DNA from 2 places in the Clostridium sp. BNL1100 genome. Region 2 is predicted to be linked to the other one. Evidence: riboswitches for the same ligand, from Rfam matches in the RefSeq annotation. Region 2 holds a riboswitch; the other holds the start of a gene.
What was found. Region 2 has a riboswitch for thiamine pyrophosphate ahead of thiD (bifunctional hydroxymethylpyrimidine kinase/phosphomethylpyrimidine kinase). Riboswitches for the same ligand answer to the same signal wherever they lie in the genome.

Region 1 (16,381 bases), 180 kb from region 2:
ACATATCGTATTTGTTGATAACGCCTGCTTTCCACATCTTTTCTATAACCTGGAAAGTAGGAAGATAAACTTCGTTAAATTTGATTGTTCCATCTTGAATTGGGTTTTGAGGATTATATCCGTCAACTATATGGAATATATCTCTTACAGATCTGAATGCGTAAACCTTCTTGCCATCTATCTTAGCATCCTTAAATGCAGCGATTACATCATCCCAAGTCTTAAACTTGTCTGCCAATGCTTTAGGATCATCAGTATTGAATAATGCCTTTGTCATGCTTCTTCTGTAAGCGATACCTGATGGGTTGAACTGTGTAAGAGCTCCTAATACCTGTCCCTTGCTATCTGTAACGAGTGGCAATGCTTTGTCAGCCAGTTTGGACTTATCGAAGTTGAATGGAGCCTGTGAAAGATCTTGACAAATATCCATGTCAAAGAGAGTTCCTCTGAAACCAACTTCTCCTCTTATTACATCTGGTAAAGCTGTCTTTGCTGCTACTGCAGTCTGTATTTTCTTAACATAGTCTGCACTTGCAACCGGTACTGATTCAACCTTTACATTTGGATATCTGGTATTGAAATCAGCTATTGCTGTCTTAAGCTGATCCTTATTTTCCCAGTTCCACATTACTATTGTACCAGAAGCCTTTGTAAAGTCTGTTGATGTAGCAGCTGGTGAAGAAGTAGCTGCTACTGAGCTAGTGCTAGCTGCTGAACTTGATGCAGAAGAAGTGCTGTCACCTGACTCAGTGTTTCCGCAGGCAGCCATACCAAGCACCATAACACCTGTTAAAACAGAAGCTATTACCTTTTTAAACATTTTAAAATCCTCCTTTTTGTTTTAGCAATTTCATATTGAAATGCTTACATTAGTGCTATTAAAGCACTTTGCAACATTAATTCTATAAAAATAGACTTTCATTCTAAATAGATAATGTTGCTTTATGTTTTAATATTTTGACTATATAGGTATGGCAAGAAATTGCACTAAAAAAGACACATATTCTTACAATTATGTGCCTTTTTTGACGATTTTCTTTATTTTTTAAAATTACAGGTCAAATTTTGTCCATTGCTACAACATGGTTACGTGCAATTATTTCCATTAAAAGTCAATATTGAACACCATGTTAGCCATCATAGAATCAAAATAAACTATCTCTGTATTCAGAGGGTGTCATTCCTGAATACTTTTTAAATAGCTTTGAAAAATAGTGCGGGTCAGAAATACCAACCTTTTCTGCTACTTCATAGGTCTTATACCTTACATCCTTTAGAAGTTCCTTTGCTTTATCAATCCTGACATCATTAAGATAATCTACAAAACTTTTACCCAACTCTTTTTTGAACATCCTGCTGATATAGAAGGTACTGACGTATATATTTTCTGCTACTTCGTTAAGAGTTACCTGCTCATTGTAATGGTCTTGTATATAATCTATTGCTTTGCGTAATATAAGTTTTATACTTTTATTATTAAAACTGTTTACCTTGGATGCTATTTTTATGGATACTTCTTCCAGCAGAGAGTTAAGTTCTTCTGCTTTATCGGTCTTTTCTATGAGCTTTATCAGACTTGCTATATCCTCACCTTCTGAATACTTTTTGTCCGTATCCACCGATGAAACTGATATTCTAATGTTATTTATTGAAGACAATGTTGTATAATAAAAATTTCGCATATAGTGTATATTTATATTGTTATTTGTCAGATAATCAGATATAAGCTTTGTATTTTCCCTTACTCCAAGGTCATTTCCCGATTTTATATTTTCAATAAGTTGTTTTTGATACTTGTCCAGTATAGAATAGTCTTCATATCTAAAAAATGAGTTTAAATCACTATACTGAATTATAGAATTTTCTCCCATATAGCTCTTATATTCTAATGAACCCAGACATTCCTTTAGTTTGTCCGGAAGTTCCAGAGCTTCTTTTCCGTTTGAACTGACGGCTATTGTAACAGTAAAACCGAATCCGCTATTTATAACCTCTTGTAGATAGGCACATTTTTCACTTACCTTCTCAATATCCAAAGGTAAGTTATCAGATTTCTGTATTATAAAGCCTACTCTGTTACTGTTGAGCATAATGCTTAAAACTTCATAATTCTCTGCAAATATTTCTTCAAAGGATTTTACAATACCGAATTGGTAAAGGTGTTTATCATACAACGAACTGTTTGATTTATCGTTGTAGTCGTTTTCCATTACAACCAAAACAAAATTTCGTATTGATATATCAAAGAGCTTCATTTTTTCGTATATTTCATTTTCACTTGTATTGAGTCCGTATATAATATCATAAAGAAGTTTTTCTCTGAGTACGGGAATATTTTGTTCAAAAAGCATCCTGAACCGCTCAATCTCATTGTGCTTGTTCTTTTGTTCATTTAATTCATTAACTGCCTTTGTCAGTACAGAAGTCAGTTCTTCAATTTTTGAGGGTTTAAGAAGAAAATCAAATGCTCCGCATTTAATAGCTTTCTGTACATAGTCAAAATCCCTGTACCCCGTTAGTATTATTATTTTTGTGTTTGGAACAATTTCCTTTACCTGCTTGATCATTTCCAAACCGTCCATTCCAGGCATACGTATATCTGTTATAATTACTTCCGGCAGATATTTTTTTATTAGATCAATTCCTTCGATACCGTCACAGGCATCTGCACAAACCTCGCAATCAAGCTGTTTCCAATTAATAATGTTCTTGATGCCTTTTCGTATTATAGATTCATCATCAATTATTAGAACCTTGTACATAATAACTCTCCTTAGTATTGAATGTTTGAAGCGGTAAAGAAACCGTTACTTTAGTAAATATGTTAACACTGCTCTCTATTTTGATACCGTATTTTTCACCGTAGAAGAGTTTTATTCTTCTATTTACATTATCAATTCCGATACTCTTGTTTTTCTTCTCTCTAAGAGATTTAAAATATGTGTCATTATCCATTTCAAGGCTCTTATTTAACTTTATAAGATCATCTTTCGAAATTCCGTTGCCGTTGTCAATTACCTCTAATACTATTAAATCTTCCTGTATTCTGGCATTCAGCATAATGACACCTTTTTCTCTGCTGTTTTCCACTCCATGATAGACAGCATTTTCGATTAATGGCTGTATAAGAAGTCTTGGAATCTTTATATACAGAACCTGAGGGTCAATTTCTTTTTTAAGTGTTATTTTATCTTCAAATCTGCGTTTTAAGAGAGATATGTATTTATCTATATACATAAACTCCTCTTCTATGGGAATAAGCCTGTCATCCCTTCCAATACTGGCTTCAAGCAGTGCAGAAAGGTCCGTTACTATATCGCTTATCTCAGGTACGTTATTTAACTGTGCCATCCAGTTTATTGATTCCAGTGTATTAAAGAGAAAATGGGGGTTTATTTGCGACTGTAATGCTTTCAGCTCAGCCTCTTTACGAGTAATCTGTTCCCTGTAAATCCATGTAACCAGATGGTCAATCTCTTTAGCCATATTATTGAAGGTCTTATGCAGGAAGCCAAGTTCGTCACTTCTGTCAACCTCAATATAACTTTCCGGTATATTGTTTATGTTCATATTTTTCATTGCCTTTACCAACCTGTTGATTGGTTTTATCATATCAAATGACATATAAATGCTGACTACAGACAATATTATAATTGATGCAAGACAGAGCATAATTATCCTGTTTCTCAATATATTTACATCTGAATATAATTCATTTAAAGGAACAAATGTAACTATTCTCCAATTAATATTATCTTTTAAATATGTATAAGCAACAAAAATATTATTTTCCTGATCTATAAAAGAATCCTCATCATACGGTGTATCCTTTATTATGGATTTATACCTTTCCAATGCCGATTTATTCTTTGATACAATTATATCACTATTTGGTGAAAGAATTGTAGTATTTTGCATGACCTCAGATTCCAGTCCCTTTAAAACATCCTTCAAAGAATCCATTTTTATTTGGACTACCAACATTCCTATTTCCGTATAATCATCCCTGTTGTATACCTTTTTTACTAAATAAGCATTCTTGACAACTCCTGAGGACGTTTCAAAGAACCAGGCTGCTTTTCTGGTAACTTCATCAGCCTTTTCACTCATTCGGGAGTATTCTCTGTTTACTACTGACCTTAGCTCCGAGTCAGTACTTGGATAACGTCTCGGTAGTACTAAACCGCTGTCAGTTACTATGCAAATAGAATTAATTTCAGGTCTATTGCCTTTTACCGTTATAAATAGGTTTGTTAACTGAGAATCTATTTCATGAATGCCCATCTCCGTTAAATTATTATTGTTATTACCTGTATCATAGCTGATTAAAGCGTCATATATATTTTTATCCATACTTATGTCACCGGATATGTTGGTCAAATTTGTTACCGTATCTTGTAGTCTTAATCCGATAGAGCTAAGTACATCATTAGAGTACGATAGAGATTTGCTATTAATAATTTCTTCTGAACTCTTATAAGCAAAAAACCCTACAAATATAAGAGGTATTAAAATTTGTAGGTTTACTACAAGCAGTAATTTCTTTTTTATTGATATGTTTTTGTAAAATTGTGAGCTTCTAAGTATTTTAGAAAACATGCTTGAAGTAATTTTATTTATCATTATTCCACCATATCCTAAGCACGAGTAATTAACAAAATGCTATAAATCATTGCAATCTATTCAAAGCTTTTTCCCATATTTCTTCCGCAGAGATTTTATTATCAAGATAATTTGGAAACTCCTTAACAATAACCTTTTCCCATGTGCTTCTATCTATTACATGATCAGGAATGGCACACCGATTCTGTTCTGGAGTTTTTTCATAAACACCGATACTTTGTTTTGCCAATGCGTTATAGGGGGTCTCCATTGATATGTTTAATGTACTGAATAAGCCGGCTTCCTTGTATAAATAGTCTGATGTGTCCTTTGACGTGAGGAACTTCATAAGTTTTACCGTGTTTTCTTTACCTTCTGGTGCGCTCCATGCACTTTTACTTATGTAAAAGGTTCCCCCACCTAAACCTGCAGGTATTTTACTACTTCCATTTCCCATAGACGGAAACGGTATCATTTCAACAGTTTTATCAAATTTACCAAAGTATGCTGCAAACCATGACCCCTGAACTATCATGGCTGCCTGTTTCTTTATAAAAAGATTGTTTCTTTCTTCGCTGGTAATAGATATTAAATCATCCGGAAATGCATGCATTTCATATAGTTCTTTCATATATTTCATTGCATCTATGTAGCATTTATTTATCTTATTATTAACTATAAACTTTTCTACTCCTTCGTTTCCTCCGAGGCTGGCAATCATATTCTGATATATATATGAGCCTTCGGCGGTAGCGTTATAGGCTATAGGGGTTATGTTGTGCTTATTAAATATATTTATTGCATTTTTAAGCTCCTGATAATTTTGAGGTATTTTTACACCAAATTGCTGAAATAAATCCTTATTGATAAACATCCCTTCAAATACAAGCTCAAAAGGTATTCCAAATATCCTGTTATTGTAGGTAGTCAAATCAAAGTAGTTTCCCTTGAAGCTTTCCATCCATTCACTGTCCTTCCTGAGCATGTCCGTAAGGTCAGCAAGCTTGTTTGCCCTGATCATATATTTTATATCCGAGCACGGCCATAAACCAAAAACATCGGGTTCGTTACCTGACGCAAACCTCGTTTTAAGAGTAGGCAAATATTCATCTCCAAAAATAGATTGATTGGAAACTTTTATAGTAGGATTTTCATTTTCAAATTTGTCCAGCAAATCGGTCAAACATCCGGCTTTGCTGTCAACACCGCCCCAACTTGTCATTAAACTTATTGTACTGGTTTCAGTGTGATTAATTTTACTGTTACGAGCGTCTGAAACATACGATTTATCACTACCACAGGAAACTGATATAATACTGACTAATGTAAATAGTACTAAACATAAAAGTTTTTTTGAGTGTTGCATTTGTTTCACTCCAATTCTTATTTTATATAGCCATTTTTTGTCTACTATTAAGAACGAGGATAACACAATCATTCAGGAGAATCCTAAATTTTTTTATACCATATACAATTATAAATACTATTAGGCATATATTGCAATATATTACAATTAAATAATGACTTACTGCAACATAATTTATCAACATTAAAATAGCAGCAAGAGTTGGATTCCTGCTGCTATTTATAATAATAAAATGCTAGACAATTTTTAATGTTACTTCATTATTTTCATCTAAGTCTACCCCTACAAGAGAACCTTCTTTTATTGTACCTTTTAAGAACTCTTCTGAAAGGCGATCCTCTATATAGTTCTGTACTGTTCTTCTCAAAGGTCTGGCGCCAAACTTAGGATCATAGCCTTTTTCCAATATGAATTCTTTAACCTTATCGGAAACATTTACTCTGATATCCTTTTCACCGGCTTCTTGGTAAACTTCTTCCAGCATCAGATCGATTATTTTCTTTAATTCCTCTTTTCCAAGTTCAGTAAATACAATTATCTCATCTATTCTATTGAGAAATTCCGGCCTGAAAGTTTCTTTTATTACATCTCGTACTTTGCTTTCAAGGGCAGTATAGGTATTGTTTGAAAAACCTATGCCACCGGATTTAAAATTAGTTCCTGCATTTGATGTCATGATAATAATAGTATTCTCAAAGTTTACAGTCTTACCGTGACTATCTGTCAATCTTCCGTCTTCAAGAATTTGAAGCAGCATATTGAATACGTCCGGATGAGCTTTTTCAATTTCATCCAAAAGTATTACTGAATATGGTCTTCTCCTTACTTTTTCTGTTAATTGACCTGCATCATCATATCCAACATATCCCGGAGGTGAACCAATTAACTTGGAAACTGTATGCTTTTCCATGTATTCAGACATATCAAGCCTTATCAGTGCTTCCTCACTTCCAAACAGTTCAGTTGAAAGTGCTCGTACAAGCTCGGTTTTACCAACGCCTGTTGGCCCTACAAAAATAAAGGATGATGGTTTTTTCTTCTTTTTAAACCCAGACCTGCTTCTTCTTATTGCTTTTGCTACTCCTTCTACAGCTTTTTCCTGTCCTATTACCCTTTGATGGATACGTGTTTCCAGGCTTATTAGTTTTTCGGCTTCACCCTCGGTGAGCCTTTGAATAGGAATTTTAGTCCACGCTTCTATTACTGCTGCTATATCTTCCATGGTAAGTTCAACATCTTTACTGGTATCCTCTATATCTTTAATAAGCTCATTAAGCTTACACTCATAGACCTTTAAATCTGCTGCCTTCTGGTAGTCTTCTATTGAATCCGCTGAAACCGCAAATTCTTTCTCTTCTTGAACCCTTTTCAGTTCTTCCTTGTATGACTCAAGCTCAGCCAATTTTGTATTATTCAGGTTAGCTCTTGAGCCTGCTTCATCTATTACATCTATGGCTTTGTCAGGCAAAAGTCTGTCGGTTATATACCTTTCAGAATAATTTACTGCAGCCTTTACTATCTCGTCACTTATTTTAACCCTGTGATATTGTTCATAGTAGTGTTTGATACCTTTTAAAATTTCTATACTTTCTTCAATGGATGGTTCATCAACAATTATAGGTTGGAATCTCCTCTCCAAAGCAGTATCTTTTTCTATATGCTTTCTATATTCATTCAGAGTTGTAGCTCCAATTACCTGAATTTCACCTCTGGATAATGCAGGCTTCAAAATGTTTGCGGCATTCATTGCACCTTCAGCCTCGCCGGCACCCATTATATTATGAAGTTCATCGATTACAAGAATTATATTTCCGAATGATTTGGCTTCTTCGATTATCCCCTTCATCCTGCTTTCAAACTGTCCTCTGAACTGTGTTCCTGCAACAACACTGGTCATATCTAAAAGATAAACCTCAGAACTCTGTATTTTTGCAGGAACTGTTTTTTCAGCAATCCTTAATGCCAGTCCTTCTGCAATAGCAGTTTTACCTACACCGGGTTCTCCTATTAAAACAGGATTGTTTTTAGTCCTTCTGTTTAAAATCTGAATAACTCTTTCAATTTCACGGGTTCTGCCTATAATCTTATCAATACTTCCTTCTTTAGCCTTGTCAATAAGATTAGTACCATACATTTCAAGATATTTTTTCTTTTTAACAGTCTTTTTATCCTGAGCTTTTGTTTTAGTAGAATTTTTATCCTTTTCATCCCCGTCTTTATCCTGCCCCATGGGCTGAAGGCTTTTTGAATTATTTGCTTCAATATCATTTGAATCATTTGCCTTTGGAAATGCCTTATTCAATATACTAAAAAAAGGATTTGCCTGATTAATGTTTTCAGGGTCTACCTGCATTGCTTCCATTATTTCAGACCCGTCCATCTCTTCAAGCATATCTCCTACTTGTTTGCTTATATTATCAAGCTCATATTCTGTCATACCAGTTTGCGACAGTAATTGATCTATGGGCTGTAAATTCTGCTTCTTTGCACAGCTTACACATAAGCCTTCCTGAATTTGCTTCCCGTCTATAATTTTTGTTACAAACACAACTGCAATATTTTTATTACAAATGGAACATTTTATCATTTAATCACCTCTTCTTTTAATTCCAGTATATTCCTTCCAATATATATACTATATTATTTCCATAAATGTCCAACAATTTATTATTTAATCTTCTTTTTTATCTATATTAGTTTTTACTAGTATAACACAAGTACATTTCGAGGTCTAACCGATTTGCTTTTATTTTTTTGATTTTTGTCTTATATAAGTAGTTCATATTCTAAAAGACGAATAAACCTGAATTATAGTCCTAATATCTAATCTATACGACTCTAATTCAGGTTTATTAATGTGTAATTGTAACCATTTCTATTTAGAAATAAGTACGTTTTTAATAATTATTAAGCAAAGAATTTAAATATAGTTGTTATAAATGCTCCAATTATTGCTGATACAGGAATTGTAAATATCCAAGCATATACTATATTTCTTGCCAGTGCCCATTTTACAGCAGATAACCTTTTTGAAGCTCCAACACCCATTATTGATGTTGATATAACATGTGTTGTACTTACAGGTGCTCCGAAGTGTGTCATTGTTTCAATAACAATTGCTGCCCCTGTTTCAGCTGCAAAACCGCCAATTGGCTGAAGCCTGATCATGTTAACACCTATTGTTTTAATAATTTTCCATCCGCCTATTGACGTACCAAGTGCCATTGAGACAGCACATGCCAACATAACCCAAGGCTGAACTCCTGTATGGCCATTATTTAAATTTGCACCTATTAATGCCAGTGTTATTATTCCCATTGACTTCTGAGCATCATTATTTCCGTGAGAATATGCCATAAATGCTGCTGAAACTATTTGTAATTTAGAGAACCATTTATTTACGAACCTTTGAGAAAAAGGACGGAGTATCTTGTATAGAAATGACATAAACACAAAACCAATTACAAAACCTATTACCGGGGACGTAATTAATGGTATAACAACCTTGTCCAGTATACCTTGCCATTTTACTATGCTTAACCCACCTGAATATGCTATTGATGAACCTACAAGAGCACCTATCAACGCATGTGATGAACTACTTGGTATACCAAAATACCATGTAATCAAATCCCATATAATTGAAGCTATTAAAGTTGCTATAATTACATATTGTACCTTAATCATGGTACTATCAACCAGGCCGTTAGTAATAGTATGAGCTACCTTACTGCTCATTAATGCACCTATAAAATTAAGTACTGCAGACATTAAAATGGCCTGACGGGGTGACAAAACTCTTGTTGAAACTGAAGTAGCGATAGAATTTGCGGTATCGTGGAATCCGTTTATAAAATCAAATCCTAGTGCCAGTACAACAACTACTACTAATGAAACACTAAGCATTTTTCATAACAACCCCTTCTACTATATTCGCAACGTCCTCACAAGCATCTATGGTATTTTCAAGAAGTTCAAATATTTCTTTCCACTTTATAACTTCTACTGCGTCATGCTCAGTTATAAACAGGTTTGCCATTGCATCTCTGAAAATAGTATCAGCTTCATCCTCAACATTGTTTACTTCAATTATTTTGTTCTGGAGCTGTTTGCTCTTCTTCATATTTTTCATTTCAATCATTACATTTTTCAGCTCGCTTGTTGCTCTGACAATCAACTTTGTCATGGTAACAGCTTCGGGTTTTACAGACTTAACGTTATACATGCTAAACCTATGCGCAGCAGTTTCAATATCATCTGTAATGTTATCCAGTTCTTTTGCTATTGTGAAAATATCTTCACGGTCAATCGGGGTAATAAAAGATTGGTTAAGCTCATTTAGAATTTTATGGACATTACTATCGCATGCATGCTCAGTTCCTTCTATAGTTGAGATCTTTTCATTAACATTTACATAGTTTGTAGTTAAATCCTCAAGAAGTGATGCTGCTTTGCAAATAATCTCACATGTCTCAATAAAATAGTCAAAAAATTTCTCTTCCTTAGGTGTAATTCTAAACATTTATAAATTACCTTCTTTCGACAAAATATAACATTTTTACTATTTAATTATATAGCAATGTAAAATTTTTTACAACAAAGTTAACACAGAATTAACAAACCTTCTTAGTATTTACTACAGTTCTATAGATAATGTAATTTATTATTTTACATATTTTATTATATTATTTTTGATAGACAAGCTTGTACTTTTGGGTAATAATAAAAATATTTCCAAAGATAAGTACGTCAAAGTACCTATCTTTTGGAAATACTTAGTTATCACTGAAATTACTTACTTTCTATAATTTTGCTAAGATATTGTCCTGTATATGATTCTTTTACTTTTGCAATTTCTTCAGGAGTACCCTGTGCTATAATGGTACCTCCTTTGTTACCACCCTCAGGCCCCAGATCAATTATATAATCAGAAGTCTTTATAACATCAAGGTTGTGTTCAATAACTACTATTGAATTACCTGTATCTACCAGTCTGTGAAGAATATCTATCAATCTGTGAACATCAGCTACATGAAGTCCGGTTGTAGGCTCATCCAATATATACAGCGTATTTCCCGTACTTCTCTTTGATAACTCTGTAGCAAGCTTTACTCTTTGAGCTTCACCTCCCGACAAAGTTGTAGAAGGCTGACCAACCTTGACATATCCCAATCCTACATCATACAATGTTTGCAATTTTCTTTGTATTTTGGGGATATTCTTAAAGAATTCCAGTGCATCTTCTATAGTCATGTTAAGCACATCTGATATACTTTTACCTTTGTACTTAACCTCCAGAGTCTCCCGGTTATACCTTTTTCCCTTACAAACCTCACAAGGAACATATACGTCAGGAAGAAAATGCATTTCAATCTTTATAATTCCATCTCCACTGCAGGCTTCACACCTACCGCCTTTTATATTAAAGCTGAATCGTCCGTTTTTATATCCCTTCATCTTTGCTTCATTGGTGGAAGCATACACATCCCTTATAAGATCAAATACTCCTGTATAGGTTGCCGGATTTGATCTTGGAGTTCTTCCGATTGGTGATTGGTCAATATTTATAACCTTGTCAATATTTTTTAAACCTTTTATTGTTTCATGATTGCCCGGTTTGGCTTTGGCTCTGTATAACTGGTTTGCAAGGCTGTTATACAGTATTTCGTTAATTAATGTGCTTTTTCCGGACCCCGAAACACCTGTAACTGATGTCAATACCCCAAGTGGAATCTTGGCATTTATGTTTTTCAGATTATTCTGCTTTGCCCCTACAATTTCAAGCCATTTTCCATTTGGTTTTCTTCTGCCTTGGGGAACTTCTATCTTTTTGCGTCCGCTGAGATATTGTCCTGTTAGGGAATCCTCACATTTTAGTATTTCGTCCAGTGTTCCCTTAGCAACAACATGGCCGCCGTGGATTCCTGCTCCGGGGCCCATGTCAATGATATGGTCTGCTGCATGCATGGTATCTTCGTCATGTTCTACAACAATAAGCGTATTTCCAAGGTTCCTAAGTCTGTTTAAGGTTTTCAGGAGCTTTTCATTATCTCTTTGATGCAGTCCTATACTGGGCTCATCCAGAATATAAAGTACTCCCATCAAGCCAGAACCTATCTGAGTAGCAAGCCTTATTCTCTGTGCCTCTCCCCCGGATAAAGTACCAGCAGGTCTTGAAAGTGTAAGATAGTCCAGACCAACGTCAACGAGGAAGCCTATTCTGGCCGCAATCTCTTTCAAAATCTGGTTTGCTATCATCTTATCTCTTTCACTTAGCTCAATGTTGTCAAAGAATTCTTTTGTATCAGCCACAGACATATAAGATACTTCATGTATATTTTTACCTCCGACTGTAACCGCAAGACTTTCTGGTTTTAATCTTGCACCTTTACAATCCGGACACGGGTTGTTGCTCATAAACTGTTCATAATACTGCTTCATGCTTTCTGACTGGGTTTCATGGTAACGGCGTTCAATGGAATTGATAATTCCTTCGAATGTTGCCATATAAGATCCTTTACCATATTCTCTTTCGTAATCTACTTTTATTTTTTCGCCTTTTGTTCCGTAAAGTACTATATCTACTACTTCTCCGGGAAGCTTATTAAACGGTGTATCCAGTTCAAATTTGTAATGTTTTGCCAGGGCGTTGAATATCATCCTGGTATATGCATCCTCACTCTCAATATTCCAGCCTGTAACATTAATTGCACCATTCGTAAGTGACAATGATCTATCAGGTATGACAAGCTCAGGGTCTACCTTTAGAAGATTCCCTAATCCGGTACATGTCTGGCATGCTCCAAACGGATTGTTAAATGAAAACATCCTTGGTACAAGTTCTTCTATACTGATTCCGCAATCACTGCATGCAAAGTTCTGACTGAACAGTATCTCTTCTTTACCGATTACATCTACAATAACTATACCACCGCTTAAGCGAAGCACTGTTTCCAATGAATCAACAAGTCTTTTCTGTATATCTCCACGTACTACAAGTCTGTCAACAACTATTTCAATATTATGCTTTTTGTTTTTATCTAATTTAATCTCATCATTTATATCTACTATTTGCCCGTCGACACGCAGCCTAACAAAACCATCTTTTTTAGCATCCTCTATAAGCTTATGGTATTCCCCTTTTCTGCCTCTTACCACAGGAGCAAGCAACTGTATCCTGGTTCCTTCTTCAAAAGATATTATCTGGTCTACCATCTGGTCAACAGTTTGCTGTGCAATCTCCTTGCCACACTTCGGACAATGGGGAATTCCTATCCTCGAGTACAAAAGCCTGAGGTAATCGTGAATTTCTGTTACAGTTCCTACGGTAGACCTGGGGTTTCTGCTGGTTGTCTTTTGATCGATTGATATTGCCGGAGACAAACCGTCAATATAGTCTACGTCCGGCTTGTCCATCTGACCAAGAAACTGCCTTGCGTAAGATGAGAGTGATTCAACATACCTTCTCTGACCTTCAGCGTAAATTGTATCAAAGGCAAGAGAAGACTTACCTGAACCGCTCAACCCTGTTATAACAACAAATTTATCTCTTGGTATCTCAACATCTACATTTTTTAAGTTATGCTCACGTGCACCTTTTATAAAAATATTATCCCTTATCATTTAAAACACCTTTTTCATAAATGTTATATTTTAACTATATCGCTAATTATATCCTTAATATTTTCACCACTTTTATTATTATATCAAATTATAAGACAAATGCAAACATTTGTTCGTTGTTTGCCAATATTTTATAAAAACCTACGAGTAAATTTAAAGGTTGATAGTTGTTTAACTATCTGCTATAATCACTTTGGTTAAAAAATTGAATATTAACGGGGAGCTGGAAAATAATTCGGCTGAGATAAGTATGTTTTACTTAAAACCCATGTACCTGATCTGGATAATGCCAGCGTAGGAATTTTATTTTGTCATACTCTGCGCTTTCGATCAGGTATGGCATTTTTTATATTTCGTTGGGGAAAGGAATAGATACTATTATGGAAAAAATGTCTACCAGGATATTGGTGGAAGCAGGGGTTTTAATTGCTCTTGCACAGATTCTCAGTTTTATTAAATATGAAATGCCCTATGGAGGCTCTGTAACACTGGGAAGTATGGTGCCAATAATTATTTTTGCAATTCGTTGGGGTACAAAGCGCGGTATTCTTGTGGGACTTGTTTACGGTTTTCTACAATTTGCTCTTGGAACTAAATTTTCTTATCATCCCCTGGGTATATTTCTTGACTATATTTTTGCTTTCGGCTGCCTTGGCCTTGCCGGAATATTTAAAAAGAATTTATTTGCTATAATTTCAAGTACTGCTTTGGCAATGCTGGGCAGATTTGCGTTTCACTTTCTTTCCGGGATCATTCTTTGGTATACATATGCTCCCGAGGGAATGAACATTTTCCTTTATTCTCTTATTTATAACGGTCAGTACATGTTGCCGGAGTTTATAATAACATCTGTTATTTTGTGTGCTCTTTATAAACCGTTAGGAAAATATATTAACAGGCAGAGTCTTATTTAACCTGCTTGTATAAATGTTTATACGCCAAAAAAGATGATTCTTTATATTGAATCATCTTTTTTTGTTATTTATGTTTAATGTGAGCTACAGTATAATACATATCAATCCGCCGCTGCCCTCATTTATTATTTTCTGCAAGGTTTCCTGAAGTTTGAGCTGTGCGTCCTCCGGCATTCTGAAAAGCTTGTTCTGCAATCCCTCATTAACGAGTTCATGGAGAGACTTTCCGAATATGTTTGACTCCCATAATTTGCCGGTATCGTTTTCAAATTCTTTTAGCAAGTATGAAACCAACTCTTCAGATTGCTTTTCGGTTCCGACCAAAGGTGCTATTTCTGTTTCAATATCAGCCCTTATCATATGTATTGTGAGGAACAAACAGAAGTACTCTTTCGGTCCCGTAATATCTTATAATCAAAGGGTTTTGTCAATACTTTAAAGTATACTTTCAAATCTATTTCGTTTTTCTTGTCTGTCTTATATACTTCAATCTTTTCTAGTAATGACTCTATTAATTTATTATCCAGTCCATCATCATAATTAATTTCCTTCGCAATTATTTTTCGTAAGATTTCAACTGAATAACTTATTTCTTTGTTTTTCAATTCGTCCTCATCCAGTTCCTTTAACCTTATACTCAGTTTATCAATATCCTCATTGAACCTATTGTTTCTTCTTTCAAACTCGTCATCAGACAGTCTTCCGTTTATACTTAACTCCAAAAGCTTGTCTTTCATTTTAAGTATTTGGTCAATCTCCGTCTTAACCTTGGCAATATCTTCTTTTATCTTGGATTGAGCTCCAAGGTTTGAATACATCGTAACCATTTCATGTATAATTTCTGAACGGTTAACTATTATCTCATCATATGCTTTCTTTATTATCATATCCAACTCAGATGTATATATGGATGGAGAAGTACAACCCTCTTTACCCTTCTCAACGTACCTTTTACATTGCCATACTTCTTTATTCCCTGAACTGTAACGATAAAGTGTTCTGTAATATGGAACATTATGCTCTGTACAAATTATTTTTCCGCTGTAGGCGTACTTGTTTTGGTAGCTTGTCTTATCTTCTGCCGATTGCTTTTCACTTCTGCCTTTTAAGATATAATTTGCCTTTTGCCATATTTCTTCAGGTACAATTGGAGGGACTGTATCTTCATCTTTATACATAACCCATTCAGTCTGATCCAGATACTTTCTATCATGAAGCTTATAATCTAATTTGTGTGTTTTATTTCCGCAATAATATCCCATATATTTGGGATTTGTGAGAATACTCTTAATAGTAGAAAAAGAAAACGGATTACCTCTATTATTTTTTATTCCCATATTGTCAAGCTTGGCACTTATCCCTCTTATCCCCATATTTTGTGTAGCGTACATATCAAATATCAGTCTTACTATTTCAGCTTCCTTTTCATCGATTATAAGTTTACCACTATCTTTTTTGTACCCCCATATTTTATTATTTCCAAGTACTACTCCTTTTTCAATGGCTCTTTTAAAACCGAATTTCACTCTCTCAGATATTTTTCTGACCTCATCCTGAGCTATACTGGACATAATTGTCAACCTCAACTCAGCATCGGGCATTAAGGTATTGATATTGTCAGACTGAAAAAGAACCCCCACCCCATATGACAGCAATTCCTGAGTATACTTTATACTATCTAAGGTGTTTCTTGAAAATCTGGAAATCTCTTTTGTAATAATAAAATCAAATTTTTTGAGTTTAGCGTCTGAAATCATTTTAAGGAACGATTCTCTTTTATTTACACTTGTACCACTTATGCCTTCATCAATATATCCGTCTACGTATGACCACTTCTGATTTCTTTTAATAAAATCCGAATAGTACTCTATCTGGT
Region 2 (16,381 bases):
CCAAAAGAAAAGATATCAGCGGCTTTGGATGAAATAAAAAAAATCCGGCTTGAAGCCCCGGTAACATTTCATCAGATAATTATAAATGACCTATTGGGAACGGGAGCACAGCTCATATCAACCAAGGAGGTTACTAAAGTAGAAAAATTGTAAACTGGAGGTTTTAATGGAACAGGAAAAAGTAAATTGCCTTAAATGCAAGCATTACTTTATAACTTATGATGCCAGAATGCCTTACGGCTGTAAGCTTTTTGGCTTTAAAGGCAGACAGATGCCTTCTGTTTCCGTTCGCCAGTCATCGGGGAACAATTGTCAGGGCTATGATGTAAAGGACAAACAAAATAAGCCTTGAAAAAAGAGTAAAATTTGTGAAAAAGTTTAGTACAAATTACCTTTATCTTATTGACAATGATTATCATTTTAAGTTAATATATTATTGAGAATAGTTATCAAAAAGGTGGCGGTTAATTTGACATTAGACAAAGTTAACAGAGGAGATATCATTGAAATTGTAAGTATAGAAGATAAGGATATCCGTGCCCAAGCAATCCGCCTTTGTATATACGAAGGTTCCAAACTGAAGTGTGCCGAAAAACTGCCGGCTGGACCGATAATATTGCAGAACAGACTTCAGGAAGTTGCTATCAGCAGAAAACTTGCAGAACACATAATTATTGAAAAAGTGAGCTGAACTAACTGAAATTATTGGTATGCCTGGGGGATATTATGGAAAAGACTATTACTAAAAAAGATTTAAAGCATCTGGTTCTTGTGGGAAACCCAAATGTAGGGAAATCGGTATTTTTCAACGCACTTACAGGAGTGTATGTTGATGTATCGAACTTTCCCGGTACTACGGTAGATATAAGCACCGGGCGTTACGGAGATTATATAGTAGAGGATACACCCGGAATATATGGTGTATCCTCATTTAATGATGAGGAAAGAGTTGCCAGGGACGTAATAATTAACGGAGACCTGGTATTAAATGTAATTGATGCGGTTCATATGCAAAGAGATATTTTTCTGACACAGCAGCTTATTGATATGGGCAAAAAAGTAATTGTTGCAGTGAACCTTATTGATGAGGCCACTAAAAACGGCATTAAGGTAGATACTGAAGCGCTGTCCAGACAATTGGGGGTGGAAGTTGTTGCTACCTCCGCGCTCAAAGGTATTGGCATGAATGAAATTAAGCAAAAGATAGCCAATGCCGGAGTTGGCATAAAAACTGAAGGTGTTCAGGAGCTTTTGAATAATTATGACCTAAACGAAATAACCGAAGCAGAAGCTTTGATGCTTTTGGAAGATGATGAGGTTCTTTCGGAAAGAAAGGATTTGCCTACTGCGGGAAAACGGGAAGAGATTTATAAAAATAGGCGTCAAAGAGTAGACAAAATTCTGGAAAGCGTTCTTTCTGATTCATATAATGGAACAAGTTTGGGAACTACCATTGGAAGACTGCTGTTAAAGCCTATTACAGGTATACCAATGCTGCTTGCAATAATGGTAGGTATGTTCTGGTTCATAGGAGTTTTTGTAGCACAAACAGTTGTTGATTTTACAGAAGGAACAGTGATGGAGGGCTATTATAAACCTTTTATTGAATCAATTTTAAGTTTTATCCCTAAAAACTCCTTTATCGGAAGTTTATTGATAGGCGATTACGGATTATTAACAATGACAGTAATTTATATATTAGGACTGCTGCTGCCTTTGACTATAGGGTTTTACATGCTTATGTCAATTCTTGAGGATTCCGGCTTCTTGCCCAGAATCGCAGTACTTTCAGACAAAACCCTTTCAAAGGTTGGCCTTAACGGAAGGGCAATAATACCTCTTATATTGGGATTCGGCTGTATAACCATGGCTACAATGACAACCCGTCTTTTAGGGTCAAGAAGAGAGCGTGTAATTGCTACGTTTCTATTGGGACTGACGATTCCATGCTCAGCACAGTTTGGTGTAATCATAGGATTGCTGACCCCTTTGGGAATGAAATATATAATAGCTTATACCCTATTATTAATTTTAATATTCGGCATTTCAGGAGTTCTAATGAACAAAATCCTGCCGGGAGAATCTACGCAGTTATTTATAGACTTACCGCAAATAAGGATGCCTCAGTTTAAGAATGTTATGAAAAAGACATTTGTAAAGGCAAAAGCCTTCCTTATTGAGGCTACACCGATATTTGCTCTTGGTGCGGTTTTAATAACGGTATTACAGTACACAGGTCTCCTTGGAATAATCGAAAATGCCATATCACCTTTGACGGTTCAATGGCTTAAGCTGCCTGAACAGGCATCTGTAGTTTTCATAATGGGAATTATCAGAAGAGACTTTGGCGCAGCAGGACTAAGTCACATGGTACTGACAAATCCGCAAATGCTGGTGGCACTTATTACTATTACGTTGTTTGTACCATGTGTAGCTTCAATTATTATGATATTTAAGGAAAGATCAAAGGCAGAGGCAACTGCAATCTGGCTTGGAAGCTTTGCTATAGCATTTTTGGTAGGAGGAGTTCTGGCTCAATTGATAGTCTAACAAGGAGGCATGAATTATGTTAGTTGTGTGCAGCCAGTGTAATTACCAGTTTGAATATAATTCAGAGAAAAAAGAAAATACAAAGTGCCCAAGATGTGGTAAAATATTTATAGAAAAGCGGGGATGTGAAAATTGTAAAGGATGTTCATTGTGGAAAACCTGCAAAAATAGTTGAAGGAGGACTACCTTTTGAATACTGGCGACAGCGGCTTTTTAAAAGAAAAATTAAAGGAATGCGGATATAAATTTACAGGGCAAAGAGCGGCAATCCTTGATACATTGGTTCAGTGTTCAGGACAACATGTAAGTACGGAGGAGCTGTTCAATATGGTTAAAGCCAAGCATCCTGAAATTGGCCTTGCAACAGTGTACAGAACTATGGTTTTGTTGGATAAGCTCAATCTTGTTCATAAACTTGATTTTGATGACGGTTTTAGCAGGTATGAGCTGGTCAAACCCAATGAGGATCACAGACATCATCATCTTATTTGCAGTTCCTGCGGGTGTGTTTCGGAAGTTGAGGAAGACTTACTGGATAATCTGGAGGAAGAAATTCTTAGAAAGAACGGCTTTCTGGTAAAAGACCACAGAGTACAGTTCTATGGATTATGTAAAAAATGCAGGGAATAAATTATATAACTTATATTATGTTAATGGAATATATTCCTCAATATGTTATAAATGATATTGCCGGATTTATAAAGAAATAATATATCGCTTAAATAATGGGAACACTTCGTTATATATAAATAACGGAGTGTTTCTTTATGTATTTAATCAACAGAATTTTCAACCCGGAAATATATCAGGGAAGGTATAGGCATAGAGGTTATTTTGAGGGATGGTATTTCAAAATAATTGATAAATATGCTAAAAATATTTATGCGGTTATTCCTGGTGTGTCAAAAACCAAAAGTGACAAGCATGCTTTTATACAGGTAATTGATGCGGTTTCGGGGAAAACACTGTATAAAAGGTTCCCAATCAGTGACTTTTCATATTCTGTAAAAGAATTTGATATTTCAATAAAAGACAATCACTTTGACAGAAATGGTTTTTCAGTTAATATACAGGATGGGGACTTTAATTTAAAAGGTAAAATAGGTTATACAGAGGTGGTTCCGTTTCCCAAGACCATATTTAACCCCGGCATTATGGGGCCTTTTTCTTTTATACCTTTTATGGAATGTTACCATGGAATTGTAAACATACATTGCGGAATTGAAGGATTTTTAAATATTAACGGGAGGGATACGGATTTTATGGGAGGTTACGGATATCTTGAAAAGGATTGGGGAACCTCTTTTCCAAAGTCATGGATTTGGCTTCAGTGTAATCATTTTAAATCGGAAAACACTTGCCTTATGTTTTCAATTGCAGCCATACCATGGCTGACATCAAGTTTTGACGGTTTGATTTCATTTTTAAAGTTTGGAGACAACTTTTTTAGATTTGCCACTTATACCGGAGCTAAAATTAAAAATCTATCTTATATAAATAACATTCTTGAAATTGTTGTGGAAGATTCCAAGAATACACTTTTACTAAAAGCTTCCGTATCAAGGGGCGGAGTTCTAAAAGCACCAAAAAACGGCATTATGGATATAGATATAACTGAAAGCATAACTTCTCAGGTAGACGTTATTTTACAAGATAAAAGCGGTAATATAATTTTTTCAGATTCCGGTAATAATACGGGACTAGAGCTGGCAGGAGACTTCAGACAATTTGAAAAGGTAAATTAGTTCTTTACCCATTTACTATATTATGATAAAATTCAATAGTACCAGTTGCGGGGGAACCATTTTGGTTGAGAAGGTAAAACCTGACCCTTGGAACCTGTCGGTTAACACCGGTGTAGGGAAGCAAAATATTATCAGAAATTTTAGAAAGATTTTGATAAATGCCGCTCACCTTACAAAGGTGGGCGTTTTTTATTGTAAAATTTTATATTAGAGATTGTGGGGGGACCAATTTTTGGTTGAGAAGGTAAAACCTGACCCTTGGAACCTGTCGGCTAATACCGGTGTAGGGAAGCAAATACGATTACTTATTGTATAGGTTAAAGGTGCTTTCCTGTTGGAAGGCATCTTTTTTATGTGTCTTTTACTTTGCCAAAGGCCAAGCGGAACAAATACCCCTGTTACATTAAGGAGGTGTAGCAATTATTGAAAAAAGTATTAACTATTGCAGGATCTGACTGCAGTGGAGGAGCAGGAGTTCAGGCAGATTTGAAAACCTTTGCTGCTCATGGAGTTTATGGAATGAGTGTTATTGTATCGGTGGTAGCAGAGAATACGTGCAGGGTTATTGATATCCAGGATATAACTCCTGATATGCTTAAAAAGCAGATGGATGCAGTTTTTGAAGACATAACACCCGACGCTGTAAAAATAGGTATGCTGTCAGGCAGGAAGTGTATGGAAGCAGTTGCTGAAAAATTGGAACAGTATAAGCCTATAAACGTTGTTATTGACCCTGTAATGATTGCAAAAGGCGGTCACGCCCTGATGAAAGAAGACGCTTTGGAGTTTTTTAAAAAAAGATTGATACCTCTGGCGGGCATACTAACCCCCAATATTCCCGAGGCGGAGGCAATAACCGGAATGGAGATAACTACCTCAGAGGATATGAAAAAGGCAGCTGTTAGCATATACCAAATGGGTGCAGGAAATGTTCTGATAAAAGGCGGACATTTGAATGGAGATGCGGAAGACATACTTTTTGACGGAAGAGAATTTTACATATATTCAACTAAAAGAATTCAGACAAAAAATACCCACGGAACAGGGTGTACATTTTCTTCTGCCATAGCCTCGAACCTTGCCTTGGGACTGTCTTTTCCAATAGCGGTTGAAAAAGCAAAAGCATACGTCACAATGGCAATTGAACATTCACTTGAAATCGGAAAGGGGCATGGCCCCACACATCATTTATATGGAGTTTACAAAAACGGATTGGATAATTGGAGGTTGCTATGAATTATAAAACACAGATGGAAGCGGCAAAAAAAGGTATTATTACAAATGAAATGATGATTGTTGCACAGAAGGAGTCAATTGACGAAAACAACCTGCGGGAGCTTGTAGGTGAGGGGAAAATAGCCATTCCGGCAAATATAAACCACAGGTCCCTAAGTCCTGAGGGAATAGGCCAAGGACTTAGAACAAAAATCAATGTAAACCTGGGTATATCAGGAGACTGTCCTGATTATACAAAAGAAATGGAAAAGGTTGATATGTCAATCAAATTTGGCGTTGAAGCCATAATGGACCTTAGTAATTACGGAAAGACAAACACCTTCCGTAAAGAGCTTATTAAGCGTTCTCCTGCCATGATAGGAACAGTTCCCATGTATGATGCCATAGGCTACCTTGAAAAGGACTTGATGGATATTAAGGCTTCAGACTTTTTTAAAGTTGTTGAGGCTCACGCTGCAGAAGGCGTGGACTTTATGACAATTCATGCAGGAATAAATAAACGTGCTGTTGAGTGCTTCAAACGCTCAAAAAGACTTACCAATATTGTTTCAAGAGGAGGTTCCCTTCTTTTTGCATGGATGGAGATGACCGGCAATGAAAATCCTTTTTATGAATATTATGATGATTTCCTTGAAATTCTCAGGGAATATGATGTAACAATAAGTCTCGGAGATGCACTGAGGCCCGGCAGTATCAACGACAGTTCAGATGCCGGACAATTAAGTGAACTTATAGAGCTGGGCAACCTGACCAAACGTGCATGGGAAAAGGATGTACAGGTAATGGTTGAAGGGCCGGGACATATGGCTATGAATGAAATAGCCGCCAATATGACTATTCAGAAAAGACTTTGTCATGGAGCACCTTTCTATGTACTGGGGCCTCTCGTAACTGACATAGCACCGGGCTATGACCATATTACTTCGGCAATTGGCGGAGCAATTGCTGCTGCTAATGGTGCAGATTTCTTGTGTTATGTAACTCCAGCAGAGCATTTAAGATTGCCAGACCTTTCGGATGTAAAAGAAGGAATTGTTGCTTCAAAAATCGCTGCCCATGCCGCCGATATTGCTAAGGGAATACCCAATGCACGTGAAATTGATAACAAAATGAGCGATGCCAGACGCAGAATTGACTGGGAAGAAATGTTCTCGTATGCTATTGACGAAGATAAGGCAAGAGCATATTTTGAAAGTACACCTCCCACTGACAAACATACCTGTTCAATGTGCGGAAAAATGTGTGCTATGAGGACTACAAATAAGATCTTAGCCGGTGAAAAGGTCGAGTTTGTAACAGAGAAATAGTAAAGGAGACCAACTATGAATGATTATACAAAGAAAATAGCAAGCTTAATTGCTGAAGTCAGAAGCAAAAAGCCACTTATTCACAATATTACAAATTATGTAACCGTAAATGATTGTGCAAATGTAATTCTGGCAATAGGGGCCTCCCCAATTATGGCAGATGATATTAATGAGGCTGCGGATATCACTTCCATTTCTTCCGCACTTGTAATAAATATAGGGACATTAAACAAAAGAACTGTGGAATCAATGATTTTATCAGGTAAAAAAGCAAATGAGAAGGGTATTCCCGTAATATTTGATCCTGTCGGTGCAGGGGCCTCGACGTTCAGAAATGAAGTCACAAGAACTATTCTGGATAAAGTGAAAATAAGTGTTTTGCGAGGAAATTTGTCTGAGGTATCTTATATAGCAGGGCTTAATGCCACAACAAAAGGTGTTGATGCATCAGAAACTGATATTGAATCCAATGACTCCACGGCCGTTGCAAAAAAAGCCGCTGCAAAGCTTGGTTGTATTGTAGCCGTAACCGGAGCCGTTGATGTAGTTTCAGATGGCAAAAACGTTGTGACTATCTCCAACGGACATAAAATGCTGTCAAATGTCACGGGAACTGGCTGCATGACTACTGCCTTGGTTGGCTCCTTCTGTGGTGCAGAAAGAGATTATTTCAAAGCTGCTGTTGCAGGAGTGACAGTAATGGGAATAGCGGGAGAGATTGCCTATGAAGCAGCAGGACATAAAGGAACGGGAAGCTATCATATTGCAATAATTGATTCCATTAGTAAGATGGATGAAAATATTTTCGGAGAGAAGGCAATAATAAATGAACTCTAAAATTGATTATACCCTTTATCTTGTAACCGACCGTGACCTCATGAGTACCAAAACACTGGAAGAAGCAGTAGAGCAGGCAATAATGGGAGGCTGTACTTTGGTTCAGTTACGTGAAAAAACAGCTTCTTCCCGGGAATTTTACCAAACTGCACTTAAAGTTAAAGCAATAACAGACAACTATAAGGTACCGCTTATTATAAATGACAGAGTTGATATCGCTTTGGCAATAGGAGCTGACGGAGTTCATGTAGGGCAGAGTGATCTGCCGGCTGTTGTTGTGCGGAAAATTATAGGTAAAGACAGAATACTCGGTGTATCGGCAGGGTCTGTTGAGAAGGCAATAGAGGCTCAAAGAGACGGGGCTGACTATATCGGGGTGGGTGCCTTGTTTTCTACAAGCACAAAAACAGATGCAAAGTCAGTGTCCAAAGAGACTCTCATGAAAATTTTAAAAGAAGTATCAATTCCTATAGTAGGGATAGGCGGAATAAATGCACAGAATGCAGTTGAACTGAAAAATACGGGAATAGACGGGATTGCTGTAGTATCGGCTATTATTGCACAAAAGGATATAAAATTATCTGCTGAAAAAATGCTTGAAATATTTGGGAAAAAAGCTTAAAAAAAATACCTCAAATCTTAACGGATAAAGGAAGGATTTGGGGTATTTTTTTGTGCTTTTTTGATTAAAAATTGCCAATAGCATAATCAATGTCTTTGTTTGGTAAAACTAAATTAACGTTAGTTGACTTAATAAATTCGTCAATGGTATTATTATGTAAATTAATTTATGACATTCAACGGAGCAAATCAATGAAGCGGATGATGACAACCAGGGTAAAGACTAAGAAAAAAATTTATATCCCTGTAAAAAACAAGTTTATAATAAGCATGATTGTAGGACTAATTTGGATGGCTTTATCCATCTATTTTTCCATACCATGGATTATTGATTTATCACATTACATAACTTTGCCAATCTCCATACTGGTAATTGCCGGTATAGCATATATCCCCGGATATATGAATGCATTCATGGTATCAAGCCTCTTATTGGACAGGCAGCCGGAAGTTAAAAATTCTACGCCCAAAGTCCCCGTAACCATACTGATTGCGTGTTATAACGAGGAAAAAAGTGTTGAAAATACTGTAAAATATGTAGCAGCACAGGATTATGAGGGAGAAATAAGGATAATAGTAATAGATAATAATTCAAAGGACAAAACAGCTGAAGCTGCAATAAAAGCAGGAGAAAAAATGAAGCTCAATCTGACCGTAATTCATGAGAGTACTCCCGGGAAAAACTTCGCTTTAAATGCTGCACTGGAACATGTAGAGACAGAATATGTGTTGACGCTTGATGCAGATACATTGCTGCATAAATCTGCTTTAAGGAATATTGTTGCCCGTATGGAAAGTTCATCTGACGACGTATGCGCTGTTGCAGGAACAGTTCTTGTCAGGAACAGCCGTGGGAAAATGCTGGCAAGAATTCAGGAATGGGACTATTTTTTAGGAATTGCCAGTATTAAAAGATTGCAGGGGTTGTTTCAAAGCACATTGGTAGCACAGGGAGCTTTTTCATTGTACAAGACTAAGCTGATTAGGCAAGTGGGTGGCTGGCCTGATGCAATAGGAGAGGATATAGTTTTGACCTGGAGTTTTTTAAAAAATAATTGCAGGGTTTATTTTGAGCCGTTGGCAGTTGCATTTACAGATGTTCCTACTTCTTTGAAGCATTTTTTCAGACAAAGAAGCAGGTGGGCCAGAGGAATGGTTGAAGCCTTGAAGCTATTCAAGCCTTGGTCCCAGCCAGTATATTATGGGAGATATCTTACGGGTTGCAACTTATTCATGCCGTTCATGGATTTTGTGTATACGTTTTGCTGGCTACCGGGGTTGGTACTGGCCTTTTTTGGGCATTTTTGGATTGTGGGCCCGGCGACTCTTTTTGTAATACCACTTGCATTATTTCAGAATTTTGTATTGTACACCTATCAAAAGGGTGTTTTTAAATCTTTAAATCTGCGTGTAAGAAAAAATGTTATGGGATTCGTTTTATATGTTTTATTTTATCAGATGTTAATGAGTCCTATTTCTGTTTGGGGATATATTCAGGAAACCCTTAAGCTTCGAAGAGTATGGAAATGAGATTATTTTTGTACAAAATTTATAGTAAACAAATTAATTTTCTGTCTGTCTTTGTCTATAATTACTAAAAATTTTCTAAAAAAATCAAAGGATTATAAAAAAAATCACATTTATTTAGATTCCTCAAAAGATTAATATAACAGTATAAAACTTGACCGACATACTTATTGTTCCCGGAACTTACTTCTAATATACGTCGGAAGGGTAAAATATTTTTCAGGAGGAATAAAGACATGAAAAAGGTAATCGCTTTGATTTTGGTAGCTGTCCTCTCAGTAGGTATGCTTGCAGCTTGTGGAACTTCAACTGATACTTCCGCATCTTCATCAGCAGCATCAACTGATTCTGCAAAAGCTACAGATACAGCTGCCAGCGGACAATTAATCGGTGTAGCAATGCCTACTCAGTCATTACAGCGTTGGAACCAAGATGGTGCCAACATGAAGAAGGAACTTGAAGGAAAAGGCTACAAGGTTGATCTTCAGTATGCTAACAATGATGTAAACACTCAGATTCAGCAGATCGAAAACATGATTGTTAAGGGCAGTAAAGTTGTTGTTATTGCAGCAATTGACGGTTCAGCTCTCACTGACGTTTTGAAAAAAGCAGCAGATAACGGAGTAAAAGTAATAGCTTATGACAGACTTATCATGAAGAGTCCAAACGTAGACTATTATGCAACATTTGATAATTTCAAGGTTGGTGTGATTCAAGGTCAATATATTGAAACAAAATTGGGCCTTAAAGATGGAAAAGGACCATTCAATATTGAACTTTTTGGTGGATCACCTGATGATAATAATGCAAATTACTTCTTCGACGGTGCATATAGTATTTTGAAACCATATATAGAAAGCGGTAAGCTTGTTGTAACAAGCGGTCAGAAAGATTTTGCAAAAATCGCAATCCAAGGTTGGGATTCTGCAAAAGCACAAGCAAGAATGGATAATCTGATCACAGCTAATTATGCAGGCGGTAAGAAACTTGACGCAGTTCTTTCACCAAATGACAGCCTTGCAATCGGTATTGTTGCATCTCTCAAAAATGCAGGTTTCGGCAGCAGTGACAAGCCATATCCGATTATTACCGGACAGGACTGCGATAAGCCAAACGTTATAGCAATGATTAACGGACAACAGTCAATGTCAATATTCAAGGATACAAGAACTCTTGCATCAAAGGTTGTTGAAATGGTTGATGCTCTGTTACAGGGAAAAGAAGCTCCTGTTAACGACACTAAGACTTATGACAACGGAAGCAAAGTTGTTCCTTCATTCCTCTGTGATCCTGTATACGCTGACAAAGACAACTACAAGCAAATTCTTGTTGACAGTGGTTATTACAAGGAAGCTGATCTGAAGTAATAAATAATAGGAATATGCAGATAATTTAATTAAGCAAACTAATTACATTATGCAAACCGGACATGGATGTGTTCGGTTTGCATATGTCAAGGCTTGATAAGCTTTCATATATGCAAGCCGAATACAAAGTAAAGGGAGATGAGGAAATGGCAGAGTTTATACTTGAAATGAGAAATATTACAAAGCTTTTTCCCGGAGTAAGAGCCCTTGACAACGTTAATTTCAAAGTGCGAAAAGGGGAAATCCACGCACTTGTTGGAGAGAATGGAGCGGGAAAATCCACATTGATGAATGTACTAAGTGGAATTTATCCCCATGGCACTTACGCAGGAGATATAATTTTTGACGGACAGGAATGTATTTTTAGTAATATTAAAGATAGTGAAAAGATGGGTATCGTTATTATTCATCAGGAATTAGCCTTAGAACCTTATCTTTCCATAGGAGAAAATATATTCTTACGTAATGAAAGGTCAAAGTACGGTTTTATAAACTGGAACAAGACACATATTCAGGCAACCGAACTTCTGAAAAAAGTACGTCTTAAGGAAGATCCATATACACTTATATCTGAAATTGGTGTAGGTAAACAACAGTTGGTTGAAATTGCAAAAGCTCTTGCTAAGGACGTTAAACTGCTTATATTGGATGAGCCGACTGCTGCATTGAACGAAGATGATTCAGAAAATCTTCTAAAACTTATACTTGAGTTAAAAGCAGAAGGAATCAGTTCCATTATAATTTCACATAAGCTTAATGAGGTTTTGGAGGTAGCTGACACTATTACTGTTCTTCGTGACGGGGCAACTATCGAGACAATCCAAAAAGATGAGGATTTAACTGAAGACAGAATAATAAAGGGAATGGTTGGACGTCAGCTGGTTGACAGGTTTCCTAAACGGACACCTAAAATCGGTAATATAAATTTTGAAATTAAGAACTGGAATGTTTATGATCCTGCTATTGAAGGCAAAAAGGTTATAAAGAACGTAAACCTTAATGTAAAAAAAGGTGAAATAGTAGGTATTGCCGGGTTAATGGGATCAGGAAGAACCGAACTGGCAATGAGTGTATTCGGAAAGTCATATGGTAAAAATATCAGCGGAGAGATTGTTAAGGACGGAAAAAAGATCGAGCTTCACAATATAAAACAAGCAATTGATAATGGACTGGCTTATGTAACTGAGGACAGAAAGTCAGCGGGTCTTATCCTTATTCAGGATATAAAAAATAATATATCTCTCTCAGGAATTCAAAAACTCAAGAAAAATATGCTTGTGGATGAGAATCAGGAAATCCGTGTTGCTGAGGATTTTCGTAAAAAAATGAACATTAAGTCTCCTAGCATATTACAAAAAACCGGCAATTTATCAGGCGGAAATCAACAAAAAGTTGTTTTAAGCAAATGGATATATACTGAACCGGATGTGCTGATTCTGGATGAACCTACAAGAGGTATCGACGTCGGAGCCAAATATGAAATATATACCATAATAAACAGATTGGTAGACGAAGGAAAGTCAGTCATAATCATATCATCAGAGCTTCCTGAAATACTTGGCATGAGTGATAGAGTATATGTCATGAATGAAGGAAGGATTGTAGGAGAACTTGACAGGAGTCAAGCATCACAGGAAAGCATTATGAAATGCATTATGCAGAGTAACAGGGAGGTAGTGTAATGGAAACAATTAAAAATATTTTCAAAAAGAACATAAGGCAGTATGCCATGCTGATTGCCTTGGTTGTAATAATGGCATTTTTTCAGATTTCAACAAAGGGTGTCCTTCTGTTACCGATGAACGTGTCAAATTTGATACTTCAAAACAGCTATGTTCTTATCCTTGCAGTTGGTATGACCCTATGTATTTTAACCGGCGGTAACATAGACCTTTCGGTAGGTTCCGTTTGTGCTTTCATTGGCGGCATCATGGGTATTTTTGTAATAAATATGAAAATGAATGTTGGACTTGCCGTTTTACTGTGCTTGTTAATTGGTTTTATTATTGGAATTTGGCAGGGTTTCTGGATTGCATATGTAAGAATTCCTGCATTTATAGTTACCTTGGCTGGAATGCTTATTTTCAGGGGTCTTACAATAACTATGCTTAAAGGGTTGACTCTTTCACCTTTCCCTGAAAGCTTTACTAATATTAGCGCAGGTTACATTCCTGACCTATTTAACGGATTTGGTACAAAACTCAACATGTTAACTCTATTCATAGGAGTAATTGTTTCAATTATATATATTTATCTTGAAGTTAAGAAAAGAGCAGAAAGAAAAAAATATGATTTTGAAGTTGCACCGGGATATCTGTTCATAATCCAATTAGTTCTTGTGGTAGCTGCAATAGGTGTTTTCACCTACTGGTTGGCTGTTTACAAGGGAATTCCAATAATCCTTGCATTAATTGGTATTCTTATATTGGCATATTCAGTATTTACAATGAAGACAGTACCAGGACGTTATCTTTATGCAATGGGTGGAAATGAAAAAGCAGCAAAACTGTCAGGTATAAATACCAACAAGGTTCTTTTCTTCTCATATGTAAATATGGCAGTGTTGGCTGCGCTTGCAGGTATAACCTTCACTGCACGACTTAATGCAGCTTCTCCTCAAGCCGGAGTTAACTTTGAGCTTGATGCTATTGCAGCCTGCTTTATAGGTGGAGCATCTGCTTACGGCGGAATAGGAACAGTTGTTGGGGGTGTTATTGGTGCCCTGGTTATGGGTGTTCTGAATAACGGTATGTCGATACTCGGAGTAGGTAGTGACATGCAGATGACAATCAAAGGTCTTGTATTATTGGTAGCAGTTGCATTTGATGTACTTTCTAAATCAAAATCAAAATAAAAAGAGGTAAGCTTACAAATATAAAATAGGATTTCGTACTGTCCGTGTTATTTACTAGCGGCGGTAGAAATCCTATTATTTATATTTGGGTCGGCTTTAATGATATAATTCTGTGAAGGCAAATACTGATATAATTAAGGAGTTTTGATTGAAAATGGATAAAGGCGGATTTTTCAATAAAACCAAACTCGTTTACTTGGTATTGGCGTTATTTATAGCTTTACCGGGGTGCGGCGGTTCAACCTATGAAAAAAAAGGCGAAGAAGCTAAGCCAAGCACATCTTATGAAGAAAATTCGAAGGTTTCTGAGAAAAAGGATATTATAATAGCAATGGTTCCAAAATCGTTGGATAACCCTGTTTTTCTTGATGCACTTGAACAAGGTGAGCGTGTTGGAAGGGAATTGGGTGTTAAAGTTGAATGGCAGGGACCTATGCAGTCTGATACAAATGTACAGATTGCTATAGTTGAGAGCCTTATACGACGCAGAGTAGACGGAATTGTTATCAGTTGTATTGATCCCGGTAAAATAAAGCCTGTTATTGACAAAGCTGTCCAGGCTGGTATAAAGGTTGCCACATTTGATTCGGATTCTCCTGACAGCAACAGGCTTTTTTACTGCGGAACCGACAATTATGCGGCGGGAGTAGCATGCGGAAAGGCTCTGATAAAAGAAGCAAAGGCAAAGGGAAAGGACAAGCAGGCACTAGACCTTTTAATAATGACAGCAGATAAAGAAAGCAACAATCTGAACAAGCGACTCAATGGCTTTCTTGAAACAGCTCGTGAGGGAGGAATCCAACTCAATATAACAGCTACCCTGTACTGCAATGATGACGTGAATATTGCAGGAGATATGCTTGAAAATCATATTAGGACAGGGGATACTCCGGATGTATTTTTTAGTACGGGGGGATGGCCCTTTGTTTCGCCGCCGGAATCACTTCCAGGTTTTCATGCATGGTGTAAAAATGGAGGAATTTCTATTCTTGTAGATACCTATTATCCGGTACTGGAAGCCGCTGAAAAGGGTTTGGCGGATTCTTTGGTGGGCCAGAATTTTAATAAGATGGGCGAGTTGAGTATAAAAAATCTGTATAAAGCAATTAAGGGTGAAAAGATTCCTTCAAGTTTTATAGATACAGGCCTTGAACTGGGTAATAAGAGTAATTTTGCTAAACTCCTTCAGGGAAAACAAAGATGGGAGATAAAATAGTTATGAAGGACAACTTTTTTTTCGGTTTGTTCAGAAAGTTCAGTTTTTACAGTATAAGATCCAAAATGACCATTTGTTTTCTGGCTTTGGGTCTTATTCCTATTCTTATTTTTGGACTTATTTCATACCATCTTTATTTGCAAAACCTCCACAAAAATGTATCAAGCTATTCGGAACAGGTAATAGAAAGAGTTGACAAAAATCTGGAAACTTACATCAGTGATATTGAAAATATTATGCGGTTAAGAAGCAATTATTACTTTCAACAATATTCAAAATTAAATGAAGCAGGGGATATAGAAGGAAACAGAAAATACACAGTAAGAATATGGGAAACATTTGACAGTCTTAAACAAATGAAAACAGATTTGGTTGACATAAGATATATGTCTCCCTCCGGAAGTGCTATAAGTTGTTACGGCAGGTACTGGGGAGATATAACAACTGAACCGTTATATCGCGAATTGGTTACCAAAAAAAAGGATGTTGTAGCTATACAGCCGCCACATTTGAATATTCTGAATAAAAAAGTATTTTCCATCGGTCAGGCAGTGAACCGCACTGTAAAAGGAGATATGGGAATTATGGCTATTGATATAGACGTTAATTTCCTGAAAAAAATCTGTAGTGATATTAAGCTGGGTGAAACAGGTTTTGTTTTCTTTGAAAAGGATGGTGAAGTGGTATTTACCCCACAGAGCTCGGATAAGCACGGATTTTCAAATATAATAACTCAAAATCCTAAGCTTATGGATAGCAGAGATGGAAGCCTTGTAGACAGCATAAACAACACAAATTATATCATTACTTATAAGACATCTGCCATTACCGGGTGGAAAATCATAGGAGTTACTCCTGAAGCTGAGATGACCAGAGAAGTCAGTACGCTAAGAGGGGTATTTTTCTGGCTTATAACCTTGATAATCATTATAATTTTACTGCTTACCATATATCTTACCTCTGTTCTGACAAATCCAATGAGGAAGCTGAGGAGCATCATGAAACAAGCTTCTGAAAATGATCTGTCTATTTATGCGGATATAAGAACCAGGGATGAAATAGGGCAGCTGGCAAGCAGTTTTAATAAAATGATGAATCAGATAAGGGAGCTTATGGATAAA

Region 1: it holds a riboswitch for thiamine pyrophosphate, as region 2 does, so the genes downstream of both, thiT (energy-coupled thiamine transporter ThiT) here and thiD (bifunctional hydroxymethylpyrimidine kinase/phosphomethylpyrimidine kinase) in region 2, are expected to answer to the same signal.

The regions. Positions count from the first base shown of each region.
Region 1 covers NC_016791.1:2,848,563-2,864,943, forward strand. The annotation lists gene CLO1100_RS12150 (extracellular solute-binding protein) at 1-820, opposite strand, end outside; gene CLO1100_RS12155 (response regulator transcription factor) at 1,146-2,762, opposite strand; gene CLO1100_RS12160 (sensor histidine kinase) at 2,740-4,623, opposite strand; gene CLO1100_RS12165 (extracellular solute-binding protein) at 4,670-5,968, opposite strand; gene CLO1100_RS12170 (ATP-dependent Clp protease ATP-binding subunit) at 6,204-8,555, opposite strand; gene CLO1100_RS12175 (inorganic phosphate transporter) at 8,876-9,874, opposite strand; gene CLO1100_RS12180 (DUF47 family protein) at 9,867-10,490, opposite strand; gene uvrA (excinuclease ABC subunit UvrA) at 10,760-13,591, opposite strand; TPP riboswitch at 13,798-13,910, shown strand; gene thiT (energy-coupled thiamine transporter ThiT) at 13,972-14,505, shown strand; partial or broken gene CLO1100_RS12195 (sporulation stage IV protein A) at 14,590-14,874, opposite strand; gene CLO1100_RS12200 (recombinase family protein) at 14,862-16,381, opposite strand, start outside.
Region 2 covers NC_016791.1:2,671,447-2,687,827, reverse strand. The annotation lists gene CLO1100_RS11365 (DUF1667 domain-containing protein) at 1-153, shown strand, start outside; gene CLO1100_RS11360 (hypothetical protein) at 167-352, shown strand; gene CLO1100_RS11355 (ferrous iron transport protein A) at 470-691, shown strand; gene feoB (ferrous iron transport protein B) at 727-2,550, shown strand; gene CLO1100_RS11345 (Fur family transcriptional regulator) at 2,740-3,180, shown strand; gene CLO1100_RS11340 (tocopherol cyclase family protein) at 3,318-4,295, shown strand; TPP riboswitch at 4,335-4,432, shown strand; TPP riboswitch at 4,504-4,603, shown strand; gene thiD (bifunctional hydroxymethylpyrimidine kinase/phosphomethylpyrimidine kinase) at 4,719-5,531, shown strand; gene thiC (phosphomethylpyrimidine synthase ThiC) at 5,528-6,838, shown strand; gene thiM (hydroxyethylthiazole kinase) at 6,854-7,675, shown strand; gene thiE (thiamine phosphate synthase) at 7,665-8,297, shown strand; gene CLO1100_RS11315 (glycosyltransferase) at 8,489-9,826, shown strand; gene chvE (multiple monosaccharide ABC transporter substrate-binding protein) at 10,060-11,190, shown strand; gene mmsA (multiple monosaccharide ABC transporter ATP-binding protein) at 11,337-12,872, shown strand; gene mmsB (multiple monosaccharide ABC transporter permease) at 12,872-14,044, shown strand; gene CLO1100_RS11295 (substrate-binding domain-containing protein) at 14,199-15,260, shown strand; gene CLO1100_RS11290 (histidine kinase) at 15,263-16,381, shown strand, end outside.